Regions from separate parts of the Fictibacillus iocasae genome, predicted to be linked through region 2. Evidence: a T-box and tRNA genes for the amino acid it is inferred to sense, from the RefSeq annotation. Region 2 holds a T-box; the other holds one or more tRNA genes.
What was found. A T-box is a leader RNA that pairs with one kind of tRNA and senses whether it is charged. The one in region 2 lies ahead of alaS (alanine--tRNA ligase), so its partner is inferred to be a tRNA-Ala.
Positions count from the first base shown of each region.

Region 1: it has a tRNA-Ala gene. The T-box ahead of alaS (alanine--tRNA ligase) is inferred to sense a tRNA for this amino acid. The anticodon was not compared.

Region 1 is NZ_JBHTCP010000047.1:83,111-89,876, forward strand. Features, by position in the region: gene ACFQPF_RS14300 (CdaR family protein) at 1-889, opposite strand, end outside; gene cdaA (diadenylate cyclase CdaA) at 882-1,706, opposite strand; gene ACFQPF_RS14310 (zf-HC2 domain-containing protein) at 1,938-2,600, opposite strand; gene sigW (RNA polymerase sigma factor SigW) at 2,611-3,186, opposite strand; gene ACFQPF_RS14320 (Spo0E family sporulation regulatory protein-aspartic acid phosphatase) at 3,476-3,643, shown strand; gene rocF (arginase) at 3,678-4,577, opposite strand; gene ACFQPF_RS14330 (TerC family protein) at 4,689-5,450, opposite strand; tRNA gene ACFQPF_RS14335 (tRNA-Ala) at 5,989-6,064, opposite strand; tRNA gene ACFQPF_RS14340 (tRNA-Gly) at 6,069-6,142, opposite strand; tRNA gene ACFQPF_RS14345 (tRNA-Tyr) at 6,185-6,269, opposite strand; tRNA gene ACFQPF_RS14350 (tRNA-Thr) at 6,336-6,411, opposite strand; tRNA gene ACFQPF_RS14355 (tRNA-Val) at 6,417-6,492, opposite strand; tRNA gene ACFQPF_RS14360 (tRNA-Glu) at 6,510-6,584, opposite strand; tRNA gene ACFQPF_RS14365 (tRNA-Thr) at 6,589-6,664, opposite strand; tRNA gene ACFQPF_RS14370 (tRNA-Asn) at 6,667-6,741, opposite strand.
Region 2 is NZ_JBHTCP010000046.1:46,541-53,306, forward strand. Features, by position in the region: gene mltG (endolytic transglycosylase MltG) at 1-997, opposite strand, end outside; gene ACFQPF_RS13760 (DUF1292 domain-containing protein) at 1,474-1,779, opposite strand; gene ruvX (Holliday junction resolvase RuvX) at 1,796-2,218, opposite strand; gene ACFQPF_RS13770 (IreB family regulatory phosphoprotein) at 2,218-2,490, opposite strand; gene alaS (alanine--tRNA ligase) at 2,577-5,213, opposite strand; T-box leader at 5,286-5,499, opposite strand; gene ACFQPF_RS13780 (AI-2E family transporter) at 5,525-6,610, opposite strand; gene ACFQPF_RS13785 (DUF3918 family protein) at 6,712-6,766, opposite strand, start outside.

The DNA of each region.
Region 1 (6,766 bases), on a different contig from region 2:
GCTCAGCCTCATACGATGTATCCTTCGTAATCTTGCTTAAATCAATTTCCATTGCGGTGATCTCATCAATTTCATCCAGCAGTGACTGAGGTCCGGTCAGCATGACCATCTCAGTGTCTACAATAATCTCATTTAAGCGAAGCCCTTCAGGAAGCTGCCCTTTTTCTTTCACCGACACGGAAACGTTTTTCTTCGGCTTATTAATCGGCACCTTCACACTCGCAGTCTCCGGATTAATCAACACATCCACCACATCACCCTGGCTGTTATACGCCTTAAGAGGGACATTCGTTTCAATTGTTTCCGTCGCCTTGCTCACATCAACAAATCCAGTAATGAACGAAATATCGTTCACAATATCCTCGGCACCCGTCAGCCGCACCGTCTTCGGACTAAACTCAGCCTCACCAGGAGAATACCCTGACGGAAGCTTGCGAATGTTTTTTAAATCGATGTTAACAGGCACATCCTTCGTAACCTTCTTATGAAGCGTTACATTTACAGTCGACGGCTCTACACTCGCCGTCAGACCTTTAGGCACGTTCCGGATTTTCACCTTCACCTTCTTCGGACCCTCTGTTTCCTTTGTTAAATCAATGTATACCTCAAACTCACGATCAACCTTTGTCGTCTTTGTGATCAAACTAGCCGGACCGCTCAAGCGGACATCCACCGATGCCGGCATATCCGTCAGCACATACTTCTGCTGATCAAAATACGGAACGATGCTAATATCGTTAAGCGTCTCGCTCTTTTTAGAAGACATCGTCCAAAGCAGCTTGTTTGCCGTATCTTCTTCCGTTTCCATGCTCACACCCATGGCAAGCATTAACGCAAGCAAAAACGCAATGATCTTCACAAACCAGTTGGAGTTAAGAAGCTTATCCATTCTTCTTCCCCCTCCAATTCCAGCGAGATGAAGAAGACGTTCGATTCGATATAATCAACTCAGCCGTCAGCAGATTCTTCAGCGACTCTTCATCAAGATTACGGTATATCTCCCCGTTCTTCGTCAGCGAAATCGTCCCCGTCTCCTCCGACACTATAACCGTCACCGCATCCGTGACCTCACTCACCCCGATTGCCGCCCTATGACGCGTACCAAGCTCCTTAGAGATAAACGGACTCTCCGTAAGCGGCAAATAACAGCCCGCCGCGAAAATCTGACTCGCTTTAATAATCACAGCCCCATCATGCAAAGGAGTATTCGGAACAAATATATTCGTCAGCAGCTCCGACGTCAGCTTCGCATAAAGCGGAATGCCCGTCTCCACATAATCACTGAGCCCTGTCTCTCTCTCAATTGAAATAATGGCTCCAATACGACGCTTCGCCATATAACTCGTCGACTTGCAAATCGCCGCAATCGACTTTTCCATCTCTTCCTCTTCCGGCATACCCGCCCTTGAAAAGAAACGACCGCGCCCCAGCTGCTCAAGCGCACGCCTCAGCTCCGGCTGGAAAATGATAATAATGGCAAGCAAACCATATGTAATCGCCTTGTCCATCAGCCATTCTAGCGTCTTCAAGTTAAACGCACTAGACAGGAACCACACAAGTATAATCACCGTGATCCCTTTTAAAAGCTGAACCGCCTTCGTACCGCGAATCAGCATGATTAATTTATAGATGACATACGTCACCAAAAGAATATCAATTATTTGAGTTAAATAGCCGTAAATTTCTCCATCCTTGATTGCCAGCATGACAACCCTCCCTCTCGGGTAGTAGCAAAAATTAAATAATAACTGCTCTATTATAGCATAACCATAAAATGCAAACATCCATGGCACTATGCACATCAAAGCCGTACGAAAACAAAAATAAAATATACCTACCTCAAAAACCAAACAAGTCCAAAACCACATTAACTCCGAAGAACATGTTTGCTACCCTCCGTCCAAGAACCAAAACCATCCGAACAACCAAAACAACAACTAATTCCCCACAAAAAAAAGCCCCGGCTCATACCCGCGGCTTTCTGATTTGCTCGTTTCGTCTGCGCCTGGTGTAATGGATTTGAGCTTATACCATATCCATTCGACAACCGCGCCGATTTCTTTACTGTCACCCGTTACTTCACCTGCAGAAGCAAGATATTGATTGCCTTTTACGACCGTCACATCTCCTTCTACCTTGCCTTCTATCCGCACATCCGCGTTCTCGACGACGAGATCGCCTTTAATGACTTCACCTTTTGGAACGGTTACCGTCTTTTCTTTTTCGTTAATGACGAGGTTTCCTTCTCCTTCGATAACGGCCAAATCCTGCTGGTTAAACAGAGTCGTCACCGATGCTGCCATGAACAGCATGAACACAGCAGCTGCCGTCAGGAACGGATGCCTTTTCAGCCACGTTTGCAGGTGGAATTTTCTTTTCTGATAGGGCAATGAGCTCATCACCGCTGCGGTAAACCCAACCGGGGCATGCAGATCCGATGTTTCCAGCTCGTCTAATAGGAAGCTTACCGCCTCATACTCGGCTCGGCAAACAGCGCATTCACCTAAATGAGATTCAAACTGTTCCTGCTCCGATGCATCTGCATCGCCGTCCATCACTTTATTCATTAAGTTATCATAATATTCTTTTTCACAGCCCATACGTTTCACCTCATTTACTTACAGCCGTTTGCTGAAACACTTTCTTTAACGCTTCCCTGCCTCTGTGAATCCTCGTTTTAACCGTCGGAACGGGTATGTCCATCGCCTGGCTGATCTCTTCTAACGACATATCCTCCATATACTTTAAAAGAATGGCCGTCCTGTATTTCTCCGGAAGCTTCAGGATCTCAGCCTGCAGCTCCATGCGTTTCTCCGATTCCGTAATGGTCTCCTCAGGGAGGGGCTCCTTAGACGACAGCTGGCTGTACATGTTCGCACCGTCTGTCCCTGGAACTTCTGCATCAAGCGAGTAATCGGGTTTTTTCTTACGAAGGCGGTCAATACAAAGGTTGGTGGCAATGCGAAAAAGCCATGTCGAAAATTTGTACTCGCCATTATATTTTTCTATGTTCATGTATGCGCGTAAAAACGCTTCTTGTGCTAAATCCTCTGCTTCATGTCGGTTGCCTGTCATACGGTAGCACAGCTGAAAAATCTTATCCTTAAACAAGTCCACAATTCCTTCGTATGCGTCCCTGTCCCCGTTTTTGACCTGGCTGACCATGTTTGCTATAAGGGCGTCCATTTGTCCACCACACCTCGGCTTTACTCTACGAATTAACCTGTAAAAAGGTTTCAACTTACTTCATAACTTTTTTCCACAAACTATCACTTTTTGCTGCGAGGAATCTCGAGGGAGCTAAAAAGTATATGTATCCACTAAGGGCTGACTACATATAGGCGTCAGCCACGTTCTCTTTATTGTATCATTTTATTGAACGTAATTAAATTTGCATACAATTTTTTCAAATAGTGTTTTAATTTTCTAAAATCGGGAATAGTGGGACTAAAGACCAATAAAGGAGTTGTCTGTCTTGAACCGCGACCTTTTACTGATGGAAATTGAACACTCCCGAAAACAAATGAATGAATTGTCCAAACACCTGCCGCTTATTGCGGACGAGGTGGTTGAACTGTCTCAATATATTGACCGCCTTCTCAATGAATTTCATCAATTAAAAACAAAAAAACAGCTGCTTTAGCTCTTCAGCAGCTGTCTTTTTTATGACGAAAGTCTTATAGTAATTTTTCCCCAAACAGCGAGCCCATCAACGCAACCGCTACAGTGGCGGTTTTGTTTCGCTCATCAAGAATTGGATTCACCTCAACAAACTCTGCAGATGTGATGACGTTTGATTCGGCGAGCATCTCCATGGCCAAGTGGCTTTCGCGGTAGCTGATCCCGCCAAGAACCGGCGTTCCTACTCCTGGAGCATCATGCGGATCCAATCCATCCAAGTCCAGACTTAAATGGACACCATCACACGCTGACAAGTAGCTTAACGTCTCCTCCATCACACGTGCCATACCCAGCCTGTCGATCTCGTGCATCGTAAATACCTTGATGCCTTTTTCCTTAATCAGCTCACGTTCCCCATCATCCAATGAACGAGCACCAATTATTACTACATTTTCCGGCTTGATCTTTGGTGCGTACCCTGCGATATTAACGAGCTTTTCATGGCCGATGCCAAGGCTTGCAGCAAGCGGCATTCCATGGATGTTTCCGCTCGGCGAGGTATCAGCTGTATTCAAATCACCATGCGCATCGTACCAAATCACGCCCAAATTCTGATAATGTTCAGCCACGCCTGCAAGCGTTCCAATCGCAATGCTATGATCTCCGCCTAAAACAAGTGGAAAGCGCTTACTTTTAATCGTTTCAGAAACAGCGCGTGCTAGCTCAACACTTGCCTTCTCTACTTCTTGCAGGTTCTTTAAGTTATCATGGCCGGGTGAAGGATTGCTGTCGCGTCGGCCAATCTCAATGTCACCCATATCTGTCACTTCATATTGTAAATTTTCAAGGCGCTCAATCACACCAGCATAGCGAATGGCACTCGGTCCCATGTCGACACCTCGTCGGGTCTGACCTAAGTCCATCGGAACGCCAATTAACGTTATCTCTCTAGCCATTTCTTATAAGCCTCCCCTTCTATTGAAACAAACCTCCTCTTCATTGTAAGCGTACAGCATTTGATGGTTCAACTCTGCAAAACGCTGTATAGATATACTAAAAGCCAGGCATTATGCCGCCTGGCTTTTCTTTGCTTTAGAGAACACCCAACCGCCCACTGCAATTAAAATCAGGACAGTATAGAAAACAGCTTTCCACTCGAATGACTTGGCAAACCCTTCTGGGAGAAGAGCAAGCTCAGGGTGAGATAGGGTATAGACCGCTAATTTTACACCGACCCAGCCGACGATCAAGAACGCTGCGATTTCTAGACCTGGCCTTTCTTTCAAAAGCTTTACAAAATAGTTGGCCGCAAAACGCATAATTATAAGCCCCATCAGTCCTCCTGCAAAAATCACAAGAAACTTTCCGCCATCCAAACCCCCGATTTTCGGAAGCGGCGTATCTGGCAACGTCACCGCCAGCGCTACAGCAGCAAGAATTGAATCGACTGCGAATGCAATGTCTGCCAGCTCAACCTTAATAACAGTCGGCCAGAAGCCTGCTTTCTTTTTCTCCTCTTTTTCCTTCTTATCGTGTTTCTTTACGATCAGCTTTCTAAAAATGTGGTTGGCTGCAATAAATAACAAATACAAAGCTCCTATCGCCTGTACCTGCCATACGTTAACCAGAAACGAAATCGCGAAGAGCGAAGCAAACCGGAATACAAATGCTCCGGCAAGCCCGTAAAACAAAGCCTTCTTACGTTCCTCATCCGGCAGGTGTTTCACCATGATTGCCAGTACAAGAGCATTATCCGCCGCCAATAAACCTTCCAGTGCAATGAGCAATAGCAGCACCGATCCATACTCTGCCAAAATGGTAGCATCCATCAGTAACGCCTCCTATGATTGTTTTTGTATATAAAAAAACCTTCACCAGTCTGGTAAAGGTTTAGTGTGCGCATTTAATCCCTTTACCATAACAGTAAAGGTCTTGCTAACAGCACCGATTTCATTGCGGCTGCTGCCAACAAAGCCGAGAGCCTGCGCTCTGAAATGACGACTTTGCTGTAAAAGCTACTCCCCTTTAGGAGAAGTATTTTGTTACTACTATTGTATGATGGTTGTGTAAGATATGTCAAATATTTTGAGCACATCATGATAATTTCGAAAGAAATCAAAGAAGCCTTGATTTCCGTTACAGGCGCACGCTTTCCGCGGGGTGAGCGGTGAGCCCTTTTGTCGCTACGCGCCTTTAAAAGGTCTCACCTGTCTCACTCCCACACGCTGGAGTCGGCGCCTTTCACTACAATCAACCTAATCAATGAAGAATAACTTAATACGTGGATTATTTTTTAGTGCAAGAATTTTAAAAAGAAAGCAACAAAAAACCTTAAGCTTTTACACTTAAGGTTGTTATGTATGTATATGGTGGAGCTTAGCGGGATCGAACCGCTGACCTCCTGCGTGCAAGGCAGGCGCTCTCCCAGCTGAGCTAAAGCCCCATTTTGGAGCGGGTGATGAGAATCGAACTCACGACCAGAGCTTGGAAGGCTCTTGTTTTACCATTAAACTACACCCGCATATGGTTATTCTGTTCTTTTTCTTTTGATCTTATGTGAAAATGGTGGAGGGGGACGGATTCGAACCGCCGAACCCGGAGGGAGCGGATTTACAGTCCGCCGCGTTTAGCCACTTCGCTACCCCTCCACATGAAAAAAAGCATCATGTGCTTCGTTGTCCTACTTGCTATTTTATTTCGTTAGTAAGTAGAGATGGTGCCGGCTAGAGGACTTGAACCCCCAACCTACTGATTACAAGTCAGTTGCTCTACCAATTGAGCTAAACCGGCATAAATGGTGGAGGATGACGGGATCGAACCGCCGACCCCCTGCTTGTAAGGCAGGTGCTCTCCCAGCTGAGCTAATCCTCCGAATAAGTGATATAAAATGGTGACCCGTACGGGATTCGAACCCGTGTTACCGCCGTGAAAGGGCGGTGTCTTAACCGCTTGACCAACGGGCCAATATGGAGCTTCCAACCGGGCTCGAACCGGTGACCTCTTCCTTACCATGGAAGCACTCTACCTGCTGAGCTATGGAAGCAATGGCTCCACAGGCAGGACTCGAACCTGCGACCGATCGGTTAACAGCCGATAGCTCTACCACTGAGCTACTGTGGAACATTCAAAAAAGAAGCCACATTCA
Region 2 (6,766 bases):
TAAGGGCCGCCTTGATGGATTCTTCTCCGGGTGAGGAGATGGGCCCGACAGGAATGCCTTTAACAAAGTACGTGTTATAAGGAGAAGCAAATTCTAGGTCCTTATAAAGCACTTGCACGGAGAAGTCTTTCCTCGCGTATTTAACGGTCGGATCGGAATCGAGTCTCATATCTTTTGAAAGTCTGTTATAAAAAACTCCTGATATCTTTCCACGGTCTTCATCACGCTGTGATTCTTCTTCAATAAGGGAGGCAAGTGTCACGATCTGAAAGGGGGTGTAAGAAGTCTTTTCCATTTCAGTACTGTATTTCCCAATCACTTCATCCGCCTTTTCCACCATTGTTTCAATAATGACCTTAGGATCCGGCTTTTTTTCCTCAAATTCATAGGTTGCAGGGAAAAGATAGCCTTCTAGCGGGTAGTACAGGTCTTTTTTATAAATGTCCTTACCGAGCACTGTATTCTTTTTCTCCAGTTCAGCAAGGAATGACGGATCTGACATCAACTTAAGCACATCTTCTTTTTTCATGCCTGTCTTTTCTGCAATGTGAGAAGCCGTTTCAGGAACATTCCAGCCTTCAGGAATTGTAATGGTAAAGCCCGGCTTTTTAAAGAGCTTGCCTTCCTTCAGCGCGCTAATGATCTGCTTTAAGTCCATGGATGGATTTAAGCTGTAGGAGCCTGCCTGAAAGTTGCTTTCATTTTTAATGCGGGCATACAGGTGAAAGAAGCTTGCGTTTTTAATCAGCCCTTTCTCTTCTAATGTCTGGCTGATCTCTTTAGTGGAAGAACCGATCGGAATAACAATCGATACGTCTTTCGTGCTGTCCGGGTCTGCAGGCTGCAGCAAGCTTTTGCCATAAAAATATAGGCCGATTGCCAATCCAGCTATAAGGAGCAGCAGTATAAAAACAACACCTAGAATAATTTTTTTGACTGATTTTTTTTTCTTTTCGTTTTGCGGCCCACTGATTGTGGACGTATGTAAATGGAGCAATCCTGTCTCCTCCTTCGCTCCCATTAGTATACTATATTCTTACTTTTGTTCACATAAAAAGTAATGAATTACAGCCTTTGGGTTGTATTGTATCTATTTGTTTAAAGGAGCTTAAGCAAACATCGTTTCAGACGCAAGCTTTCCGCGTGGTGTCAGCGAAAAGCAGAAAGGTTTTAGCATCTTCAGTTTTTTCTTTTTCATCTTGATTTTCATTGATAAAGTTGATGTGAAAATACGCCGACTCCTCGAAAAAGAAGTTCACTTTTTCTTCGTGCGATGTCTAGTTACACAACTTTCCTTATCCTGCGGGACGAGTGGGAAGATGAGACCTTACAATGGCGTAGCGACGAAAGGGCTCACCTCCCGCCCCGCGGAATGTGTGTGCCTGAAACGGAAATCAACTCCTTCTACGAATACTTAAAAGCTGCGAAGTGGCCTAAAATAAAAAGCCGGAGCATTCGCCCGGCTTTTGTTCATTATGATTGTTCTTTTCCGAAGTCTTCGTCGTCGAAGGTGTTAAGCATTTCTTCAACGATTTCCCACTCTTCGTCTGTTTCAAGCGGGAATAGGGCAAGATCGTCTTCGTCTTCATTTTCTTCGTAACGGAAAGGGAAAACTTCTACTTCGTCGCTGTCTTCTTCTTCTTCGGAGCTTGCAACTGGAATCGTGACCATGTAAGACTTTCCAGTAGAATCAACATCAAATTTAAACAGGACTTCAAACAGGTTTTCGTCACCGTTCTCGTCTGGAATAATAATGCGTTCGCGTTCTTCTTTTGCCATGTGTATCACCTCTAGATTATTTTACGCTATCGAGATAGCCTTGCAGTATGAGTGCTGCAGCCATTTTATCGATAACGCTCTTTCTTTTCTTGCGGCTGACGTCTGCTGAGATGAGAGTACGCTCCGCTGCTGCAGTTGTCAGACGCTCGTCCCACATCTTGACTGGAAGCTTCAGCTTTTCTTCTGTTTCCTTTGCAAAAAGCTGGCAGGCTTCTCCGCTCGGACCGATGCTGCCGTTCATGTTCTTTGGCAGTCCGACCACAATGGCCGTCACATCGTTTTGATCGGCAATCTCTTTGAGACGTTCAAACACCTCATCGTCAGGACGGCCAGGGCGGCGTCTTACTGTCTCCACGCCTTGTGCTGTCCATCCTAGTTCATCACTTAGAGCGACGCCGACCGTTTTTGTGCCGACATCAAGCCCCATCGTTCTTGGCATTAAAGGGACCCCTCTTTTTTCCTCGATAAATAAGATTTGACAAGCTCTTCAATAAGCTCGTCCCGCTCGAGTTTGCGGATCTTGGATCTGGCATCATTATGACGCGGAATATAGGCAGGATCACCTGACAGCAAGTAGCCGACGATCTGGTTAATCGGATTGTATCCTTTTTCCTGCAATGCATCATAAACAGAAAACAAGACATTTTCCACGTTTGCGTCGTACGAATCATCATTAAAGCTGAATTTCATCGTCTTGTCCATAGAACTCATTAGCCAGCACCTCTTCCCTAAGCTCTCCATCAACATTCCTTCATCAGGAAGCCTGATTTTCTTTATTGTACCTTAATAGTGTTGTGTTAGGAAACGGTTTTGATCATTTCGACTGCAGATTGTAGAGCCGCTTCCAGCTTTTTCGGGTCTTTTCCGCCTGCCTGAGCCATGTCCGGACGGCCTCCGCCTCCGCCTCCGCACTCTGTCGCAACGATCTTCACTAGATTTCCTGCATGATGTCCCTGATTGATCAAATCTTTCGTCACACCAGCCACAATGTTCACTTTTTCATTATTAACCGCACCTAGAATTACAATTCCGCTTTCAAGTTTGTTTTTCAGGTCATCCACTATAGCACGCAATGCGTTCATATCAGCAGCGTTCACTTTTTTCGCGATAACGGAAACACCGTTAATCTCCGTTTTTGCATCAAGCAAACTTCCTGCTTCCATGCTGCCAAGCTTGGATGCAAGGGATTCTTTCTCTCTTTGAGCATCTTTCAGCTGAATTTGAAGTGACTCTACTTTTTGCGGCACATCTTTCAAGTTAGACTTGAGCAATGAAGCGGTATCCTTTAACAGCTGAATCTGTTCTTTCATGACACGGTATGCCCCTTGGCCTGTTACCGCTTCGATCCTGCGTGTTCCAGCACCGATGCCAGACTCTGCAACAATCTTGAATAAGCCGATTTCAGCCGTATTGTTCACGTGGCATCCTCCGCAAAGTTCCAGGCTGTAATCTCCCACTTTGACCACACGCACGATGTCACCGTATTTCTCTCCGAAAAGTGCCATCGCTCCCATTTCCTTGGCTTCAGCGATCGGCTTAAGCATCTTGTCTACCGTGATGTTCTGCCAGATTTTTTCGTTTACAATCGTTTCGATCTCTTCTAGCTCTTCTGATGAGATCGAGCCGAAGTGTGAGAAATCAAAGCGCAGGCGTCCTGCTTGCACGAGCGATCCTGCCTGATTAACGTGGGTGCCTAAAACATCTTTCAATGCTTGGTGAAGAAGATGAGTTGCTGTATGGTTCTTGATTACGGAAGCTCTTGTTTTCGCGTCAACTTCTGATGAAACAGCTGCACCTTTTTCAAGTACGCCTTTTTTCACGATCACGCTGTGAAGGTTCTGGCCGTTTGGCGCTTTTTGTACATCCTTAACGAACAGCGTCAAGCTTTCGTTTGATATCGTTCCTTGGTCTGCAATCTGGCCGCCGCTTTCTGCGTAAAAAGGTGTCTGGCTTAACATAATCTGCGCCTCGTCGCCTTCTTGCACCATTTCTGCCCTCTCGCCGTTCTGGAACACTTCTAGGATTTCCCCTTGTGAGGTTAGTGACTCATATCCAACAAACTCACTTACGGCTGTTACTTCGCTTAGAACGCCAGCTTGCACCTGCATGCTCCCGACATCCTGGCGCGCTGATCGAGCGCGTTCACGCTGTGCTTCCATCTCTTTGCCGAAACCGTCGATGTCAACTGTCATTTCGTGTTCTTGCGCGTACTCTTCTGTAAGTTCAATCGGGAAGCCGAACGTGTCATACAGTTTAAAAGCATCTGCACCTGAAATGACCGTGCTGCCCTTTTTTCGTTCAGAAGCGATCACTTCCTCTAAAATCGCAAGTCCATCGTTAATCGTTTCATGGAAGCGCTCTTCTTCATTTTTCACCACTTTTTGAATGAACGGCACTTTTTCTGTCACTTCTGGATAGAAGTCCCTCATGATCTCCGCCACAACGGGAACGAGCTCGTACATGAACGGACGATGAAGGTTAATTTTCTTCGCGAAACGGATGGCACGGCGAATCAGTCTGCGAAGGATATAGCCTCGTCCTTCGTTCGAAGGCAGTGCATTGTCACCTACTGCAAAGGAAACGGTGCGGATATGGTCAGCGATTACTTTGAACGCTGTGTCCTTTTCCCCATCCATTCCGTATTCCGCTCCTGAAAGCTTTTCTGTCGCTTGAATGATCGGCATGAACAGGTCTGTGTCAAAATTTGTGCGTGCATCCTGGATGACGGACACCATACGTTCCAGCCCCATGCCTGTATCAATGTTTTTCTTCGGCAGCGGTGTGTACGTGCCGTCCGGATTATGGTTGAACTGTGAGAACACGAGGTTCCAAATTTCTAGGTAGCGCTCGTTCTCACCGCCTGGGTACAGCTCTGGATCCTGCGGGTCGTTACCATAGGACTCACCGCGGTCGTAGAAAATTTCCGTGTTTGGTCCGCTTGGGCCTTCACCAATATCCCAGAAGTTCCCTTCTAGCCGGATGATTCGCTCCTCAGACAATCCGACTTTTTCCATCCAAATGTCAAAAGCCTCGTTATCTTCGGGATGAATGGTAACGGATAGTTTATCAGGATCAAATCCAATCCATTCTGGGCTTGTCAAGAACTCCCATGCCCAAAGAATCGCTTCTTCCTTAAAGTAATCTCCGATTGAAAAGTTTCCGAGCATCTCGAAGAACGTGTGATGGCGGGCCGTGATTCCTACATTTTCAATATCATTCGTACGGATCGACTTTTGTGCGTTTGTGATGCGGGGGTTTTCCGGAATGACACGTCCGTCAAAATATTTTTTCAGTGTTGCCACACCGCTGTTGATCCAAAGCAGAGATGGATCTTCATAAGGCACGAGCGAAGCACTCGGCTCAATGTTATGTCCTTTTTTCTCGAAGAAATCGAGGAATAGCTGTCTGACTTGAGCGGATGATAAATTTTTCATGATTCTTTCTCCTTTGTCCTAAATGATTTATGGTATTTAAAAAGCTGCAAAATAAAAAACTCCCGTCCCTAAAACAGGGACGAGAGAGAGCATTCACGCGGTACCACCCTGGTTACAGCCATATGATGAGCTGTCACCTTGATTTAGCCTTAACGCGGCAGACGGCAGGTATTAGCTGCACTCAGGAGTAGCTTTCAGACGTTATTTCAAGAGCGCCTTTCAGCCTGGGGCGCTTTCTCTATGCATGAAATAAAACGGCTTACTTTATCTCCATCATCGAATTTATGTATCCTTTTAAAGTATAAGTTGTTTTATTTTAGCTTGTCAACGGTTTGGTGATGTGACCGAAAATCTCTTATATGAAGAATGACTACTTTTGCAACCGCCAGGACTGGAACAGCTGCGATCATTCCGATGATTCCTCCCAGTTCTCCGCCTAGGAGTAAGGCGAAAATAATAAATGCAGGATGAATATGAACGTTTCTTCCGACGATCAGCGGGCCGAGTATGTTTCCTTCAATAAACTGGAGCAGCAGCATAATGGCAGCAGCGATCCAAACCATTTTCCATGACACAGTAAAGGCAAGGAACAATACAGGAATCGCCCCGATGATCGGTCCGAAGTAGGGGATAACATCGGTCACGGCAATAAACAGACCGAGCAGAATCGGGTATGGCATATCGATGATCCATAAGGCAGTGGCAGCTGCAGCTCCCAATATCGCACCAACAAGCACCTGCCCTCTAATATACCCGCCAAGTGACACATCGATATCATGAAGCAATGAACCGCCTTCTCTTCTCCATCGTTTTGGAGTGATATACCAGAGCCCTCTTCTCATCTTTTCAAAATCATTTAAAAAATAAAAGACCAAAAACGGGGTCACAAGAAAGACAAAAAAGTAGTCCAGCAATGTTCTCACCGCAAGAATGGCTCCTGCCAGAGCAGATTGTGCCTTTATTTCCATGTTAGATATGGCCCCGTCAATTTTGGTATGCATGGCATATGGCAGCCGTGATGTATGGTGGTCCACTTCAATTAACACACTTTTATACAGCCTCGCAATTTCCGGGATATTGCTCATCAAAGATTTCAACTGCTGTATCACATGAGGTATTCCAGCAACAAGCGCCCACCCTGTTCCACCAAAAAATAAGAGGTATATGATAAGAATAGCAATAAATCGCGGGAGACCTTTCTTGTGCAGCGCTTCAACGACTGGATGAAGCAAGTATGTAATAAGAGCAGCAAGAAGAAAGGGAATGAGGACATTTTTTAAAGCCAAGACTACAGGCCGGTAAATGGGATAGAGCTTCATCAGCATGTATCCGCATAATAATATCAGCAGCAAAAATATTAAAAAATATGTCCATCTGGCCAATTTTTCTTTCTGCATAATCTCACCTCTCACGGTTAGCTTTTGCAGATAACAGAATATCATTCTGCCAGGCAAGATGAAGGTGGCCTGCCATAACAGCAGGCCACCTCATTATTTCTTTAATAGATCGCTTTGGCGATTTTTTTTCGCATCTTCTTTATTGACTTGGACCGC